Regions from separate parts of the Oceanobacillus phoenicis genome, predicted to be linked through region 2. Evidence: predicted binding sites of a transcription regulator. Region 2 holds the regulator's gene; the other holds the start of a gene.
What was found. Region 2 encodes CtsR, which represses protease genes until heat stress. Its sites were predicted from a motif close to ATGGTCAATAAAGGTCAAACA; they were not measured.

Region 1: ABC346_RS18235 (ATP-dependent Clp protease ATP-binding subunit) is a predicted target of CtsR. The motif match lies at 1,438-1,458, and genes of this name have one in related genera.

What each region holds. Positions count from the first base shown of each region.
Region 1 is NZ_JBDFME010000001.1:3,613,935-3,617,368, reverse strand. Features, by position in the region: gene ABC346_RS18245 (Na+/H+ antiporter family protein) at 1-474, shown strand, start outside; gene pdaA (delta-lactam-biosynthetic de-N-acetylase) at 530-1,315, shown strand; gene ABC346_RS18235 (ATP-dependent Clp protease ATP-binding subunit) at 1,579-3,434, shown strand, end outside.
Region 2 is NZ_JBDFME010000001.1:612,523-615,956, forward strand. Features, by position in the region: gene mcsB (protein-arginine kinase McsB) at 1-1,049, opposite strand, end outside; gene mcsA (protein-arginine kinase activator protein McsA) at 1,046-1,600, opposite strand; gene ABC346_RS03425 (CtsR family transcriptional regulator) at 1,623-2,090, opposite strand; gene ABC346_RS03430 (MgtC/SapB family protein) at 2,292-2,990, opposite strand; rRNA gene rrf (5S ribosomal RNA) at 3,201-3,316, opposite strand.

The DNA.
Region 1 (3,434 bases), 3.0 Mb from region 2:
GATCGTGTGATGACAGATGGGATTACAATGATGGGGACAATTTCATTTGTTATTCTTATAGCATCTGGATTTGCAAATGTCTTAGAACAAACTGGGGCAGTGAAATCTTTAGTAGAAGTAACACAGTCAATAGGTGATAATCAAGCATTAATCGCGTTAGTGCTATTAATTCTAGGATTGTTTATTACTATAGGCATTGGTACTTCTTTCGGTACTATTCCAATAATCGCAGCTTTATTTGTTCCGATTTGCATTGCTGCGGGCTTTTCACCAATGGCAACAGCCGCACTTGTTGGTACTGCTGGTGCTCTTGGAGATGCTGGATCACCGGCTTCGGATAGTACGTTAGGGCCAACTTCAGGCTTAAATGCAGATGGAAACCATAACCACATTTGGGATACATGTGTACCAACTTTCTTACATTATAATATTCCATTATTTATATTCGGATGGATAGCTGCGATGGTTCTATAATGCATAAAAAAATATGAAACAGGTTAAGGTAAGAAAAAACTTAGGTGGGGATTGTATGAAAAAAACAACATCTTTACTCGTTTTTCTTACCTTTTTTCTTGTACTATTACCATTAAACACCGTTCATGCTTATGGATGGGGCTATAGTAAAAATTCAAATCATGAAATACCGGATATTGGTTCATATCAAGCCTTATTAGATAAATATAATGCCTATTATGTCGATGACTCGGGAGAAAAAGTTTTATATTTAACGTTTGATAATGGATATGAAGAAGGATATACGGATGAAATTCTTGATGTTTTAAAGGAAGAGAATGTACCTGCAACTTTTTTTGTCACCGGTCATTATGTTAAAAGCACACCAGATTTAATCAATCGTATGGTGGATGAGGGACATATTATTGGAAATCACTCTTATCATCATCCTGATTTTACTATTATGAACAAACAAGCAATACAAAAAGAAGTAGAAGATTTGGAACGTGCAGTGGCCGAAATCAGTGATCAGAAAGAAATGATGTATTTGCGCCCACCAAGAGGAGTATTTAATGAAGATACATTAAAATGGGCAAATGAATTAGGATTAGTTCATATCTTTTGGTCACTTGCTTTTATTGACTGGAATACAGATGGTCAGAAAGGCTGGCAATATGCATATGATCAAATAATGGATCAAATACATCCTGGTGCGATTATTTTACTTCATGCTGTTTCCTCAGATAATGCAAAAGCATTGAAACAGGTAGTCAAAGATTTAAAGGCGGAAGGATATACGTTTAAAAGTCTAGATCATTTAATGTTAAAAAATCAATTACCACAAGGTTTTCCTATGTTCTAAAATGGGAATAGTAATACTGTAAAGGGAAAAGGAGCTGTTTCAACTACGGCTCCTTTTGTGTATTTCTTTATTAAATTATCAAAGGTCAAACTTTTTATAAAAAAATTTGACTAAAATACTTGAAAGTCAAAAAAGGTCAGAGTATAATGTAACTATAGTCAAAGATAGTCAAAGTCAAAAATGCTTGTGACATCGCATAGGCGAATGTCATATTATATCAATGTAATAGGCTATCTTCACTGTAATTAGAGGAGGAATGAGAAATGAAATGTCAAAATTGTGGTCAAAATGATGCAACAATTAATGCACAAATGCAGATGAATAATCAACGAATGGAAATTCATCTATGCCATGAATGTTTCCAAGATATTCAAGGAAATATGATGAACTCTGACTTTTTCTCTAATTCTCCATTCGGCAATATGGATCAAGCATTTGCCAATAACTTTTCACAAGGAAATAGTGGAAGTGCTACTGGTACACGCACCAAGCAAAAAGCGAATAAAGGCAATGGCCTCATTGATCAGTTAGCAAAAAATTTAACTGACCAAGCGAGATCTGGAAATGTAGATCCTGTCATTGGTAGAGATAAAGAAATTAAACGAGTTACGGAAACATTAAATAGAAGAAATAAAAATAACCCAGTTCTCATTGGTGAACCGGGTGTCGGTAAAACTGCAATTGCAGAAGGACTAGCAGTAAATATAGTAGAAGGTAATGTTCCTGCAAAATTAATGAATAAAGAAATTTATTTATTAGATGTAGCTTCATTAGTTGCCAATACTGGAGTTCGAGGTCAATTTGAAGAAAGAATGAAGAAGTTAATTGAAGAATTACAATCAAGAAAAGATGTGATCTTGTTCATTGACGAAATTCATTTAATCGTTGGAGCAGGAACAGCAGAAAGTTCACAAATGGATGTTGGTAACTTATTAAAACCAGCATTAGCGCGTGGAGATTTACAAATCATTGGTGCTACAACACTAAAAGAATATCGACAAATAGAAAAAGATGCTGCGCTAGAACGTCGACTACAACCAATTATGGTACACGAACCATCTTTTGAAGATGCAGTAACCATATTAGAAGGTATTAAAGAGCGCTATGAGAAATTCCACGAAGTTCGATATTCGGAAGATGTTATTCGTGCGTTTGTAAACTTATCAAGCAGATATATTCAAGACCGTCATTTGCCTGATAAAGCCATTGATTTAATGGATGAAGTAGGTTCAAGATTGAATTTATCTAATGCTCAGAAAGACTCTGATACTCTTCAACAACAACTTGATGAAATTATTAAGAAAAAACAAGAAGCTGCCGATGTAGAGGATTATGAAAAAGCAGCAAACTTAAGATATCAAGAAATTCAATTGCAAAAACAATTGGATAAAGTTGAAGAGGGCGAAAAAGTCTTAGACGTCGATATTAGTGATATCGAGTTAATTGTAGAAGAGAAGACTGGTATTCCAGTAACGAAAATGCAAAAAGATGAACAAGAAAAAATGAAAAACTTATCTGATCAACTAAGTCAGAAGGTGATTGGCCAAGACGAGGCTGTGCAAAAAGTAGCGAAAGCAATTCGCCGTAGTCGTGCAGGCTTAAAGGCTAAACAACGTCCAATCGGATCATTCTTATTTGTTGGACCTACAGGTGTTGGTAAAACAGAACTCACAAAAGTACTAGCAGAAGAACTATTCGGTTCTAGAGATGCGATGGTTAGACTGGACATGAGTGAGTATATGGAAAAACATGCCGTTTCTAAAATAATTGGTTCACCACCAGGCTATGTAGGACATGAAGAAGCTGGTCAACTTACCGAGCGAATCCGTCGTAACCCATACTCTATTCTATTGTTAGATGAGATTGAAAAAGCTCATCCAGATGTACAAAATATGTTCTTGCAGATTATGGAAGATGGTCAATTGACTGATTCTCAAGGTAGAAAAGTAAGTTTTAAAGATACAGTTATCATCATGACAAGTAACGCTGGTACTGGTGTAAAACAAGTTAATGTTGGTTTTAATCGTGAAGCACACGAATCTGTTTCTACACTAGAAAACTTAAGCGAATACTTTAAGCCAGAATTTCTAAATCGATTTGATGCTATTGTTAACTTCCA
Region 2 (3,434 bases):
AATCTCTCTCGAATAACTGATGCCCGTAAAACATCACGCTCATCCGGACGAAGAGATCGATTTGCATAATGTTGTAAGAATCCTGGTTGTGTGAGAACCATTAATTCATTCAAAATGTTTCCAGAAGTGTTGTCTATCCAACCTAAGTCAATTCCAAGTCGAACATCCGAAATACATTTAGATGCTTCTTTGGAGTCCATAATACGACTATATGCTAGTGTCCCGTATGAACGGAAAATGCGATCCTCTAATTTTGTTCCTGTTCTTTCTAGTATATGATTACGTGCCATTCGTTCATGCTCAATAAGTTGATGAACAACACTTTCTAAATCATCGACAATATCTTGTTCCGATTTCCCTAACGTGATTTGGTTTGACACCTGAAAAATATTTCCGAGTGCCTCGCTACCCTCACCATAAATGCCTCTAACTACGAGACCAAATTGACTAATCGCAGGTATTAAACGATTAATCTGTTTAGTTAGTACCAACGCAGGTAAGTGCATCATTACAGAAGCTCTCATTCCTGTTCCAACATTCGTGGGGCAACTTGTTAGGTACCCTTTTGTCTCATCAAATGCATAATCGACTTTTTCTTCTAGCCAATCATCTAATGCAAATGATTGCTCTAAAGCAGTTTTTAATTGAAGACCTGGATAATATACTTGTATGCGAAGATGATCTTCCTCATTAACCATTATGGACACTTGCTCATTCTCAGAAATTAATGTAGCAGCATAATCGGAATGTTTTATTAAGTGTGGGCTTATTAAATGTTTTTCCACTAACACACTTTTTTCAACCGGTGATAAGTCCGTCAAAGGAACATACTGCAAATCTTTATACGTTTGAAAAGATTTATTTGCATATTCGTCTCGAATAAATTCTTGAATCTCCACTAGTTTTTCTTCATTAGCTAATATAGGATACGTTTGATCAGCAAAATTTCTAGCAAGTCTGATTCGACTACTCATTACGATATCTTTATCTGGTCCTTCCTCACGCATCCAGGGGCTGATTGCTTGATCAATAAATTTATCTAATGTCATTGATCATCACCCTCTTTCAAATCTTTCTTAGAAGTTTTTGCTTGTAGTTCCTTAATTTTATCTCTATACTCCGCCGCTTTTTCAAACTCTTCATCATCAATAAAGTTTTTTAATTCTTGTTTGTACATTTCAATCTGACGTCTAGTTTGTAGATTTGTTCCTGTTCGTTTTGGAATTTTTCCATTATGTTTTGTGTTACCTGCATGAACTCTACGAAATATTGGTTCAACCTTTTGTGCAAATGAAGAATAACAATTAGCACAACCGAACTTTCCAATTTTTTTAAATTCGGAAAAAGCCATTCCACATGAAGAGCATGTCACTTCTTTTAACTGCTTCATTTGATTCGTACTTGTTGAACTCATATTTAATGTTTCTACATTAAATAATCCAGTTAGTAGGTCATGAAGGGAATACCCTTCTTCAGGAAAAGTAACATAACCTTTTTTCTTTGCACACGCTTCACAAAGACTTAACTTTCGTTCCTCTCCATTGATTACATGTTTAAAATGAAGTGTCGCTGGGTTTTCATGACATTCTTGGCATTCCAAAAATCATTCCCCCTTACATGAATTATTTATTCAAATACTTAAGTGTTGTTAACATAGATATTAAAATACGAGCACGTATTTCATCTCGTATAGGTAATTGAAACGCAAGCGTCGTTCTATCAATCGCAGAAAGCATTAGTTTAGCTTCTCGCTCTGTAATTAGATCTTCTTCCAGTAACCTTTCCAAAATATCGATTGCAGATCGCTGTGGGATAGAATCACCGATTAATTGGATAATCTCATCAATTAAAACGGATTGACTTTGATGCTGAATCCGCATAATTCGAATATATCCACCCCCACCACGTTTACTCTCTACAATATATCCTTTTTCTATTGTAAATCTTGTGTTGATTACATAATTAATTTGAGAAGGTACACATTGAAATTGATCAGCAATCTCACTTCGCTTAATTTCAATAACATCTTTCCCTTGAGACTGTAACACTTGCTTTAAATATTGCTCGATTATGTCAGATATATTGCTCATAATTTGCACCTCATATCATATTAAGATGACAATTCTTTCTTTGACTTTGACTATCTTTGACTATATCTTTATTATACGCGAAATAAATGAAGTTGCAAATAGATTACATATCTTATTTTAGACAAATAATACTAAAATCAAAACAAAAACCTTATATCGTAAGAGACCTTTTTTATTTCAAGTATCACTTACGATATAAGGTTAATTTAGTTTAGATATATTTAGAACAGAGCCCATACTTGAAATTTCATCAAATACATTCATTAAATCTTTATTTTTTCTTATATTTGTCCAAACATGTATTTTTCTTTGTCCACCTTCTAGCGTTTGAATCTCAACTCGTTTAACGGTGAAATGATTTTTTTCAATTACTTCTACAGCTGTAGACAGATGAAATCCATCAGTTACAATGATTTCTAAAAAGAAGCTAGACTTATATTTCGGAAATAGATTTTCTATTTGATTAAGGAAGATTAAACTAACAAGGATAATTAGAGTAGCTACAATAGCGACACTATACATTCCTGCCCCTATAACCAAACCAATACCTGCTACGGTCCAAATGGATGCTGCTGTAGTAAGCCCACGTATCGTCCCTCCATAAACAATAATGGTTCCCGCCCCTAAAAACCCTATTCCGCTAATAACATAAGAAGGAATACGAGCAGGGTCAAATTGAACATTATCATGCATTTCCATAAAGCTTAAAAATCCAAATAGTGATAATATCATCATTAGACAAGATCCAACACCTACTAATATATGTGTACGAAAACCTGCTGAATGGTTATTAATTTCTCGTTCAAATCCGATTAAACCAGATAGTATTAATGCAATAAACAACCTACCAGCAATAACTAAAAAGTCTTCCCCCATTAAATGTTCCATTAAGGAAGTCATACACGTACCTCCCCTCTTTATTAATTAACTAAGTTAACCTGCTAAAAACTTTAGTCTGCAATGTTAAACAGTGTAGCATTCAGACTTCATTCAAAATATCTTATTATGAAATTGATTCAACCAAGTATATAATTATGCTATTGTTTAATTACATATGAATCTAATTATAACAAAAAGAGTTAAGCACTCTCTGCTTAACTCTTTTTCGTTGCCTGGCGGCGTCCTACTCTTGCAGGGGCAAAGCCCCAACTACCATCGGCGCTGAAGAGCTTAACTTCTGTGTTCGGCATGGGAACAGGTGTGGCCTCTTCGCTATCGCTACCAGACTTTCGTGTAATATGTAGTCCAAAAAAAATAAGGACAAGTTATATTATATGCATTTCTTAGACAAAATGCAACACTTTTTTAGGATTGTACCCTAAAAACTAAATAAGAGTAACGTGA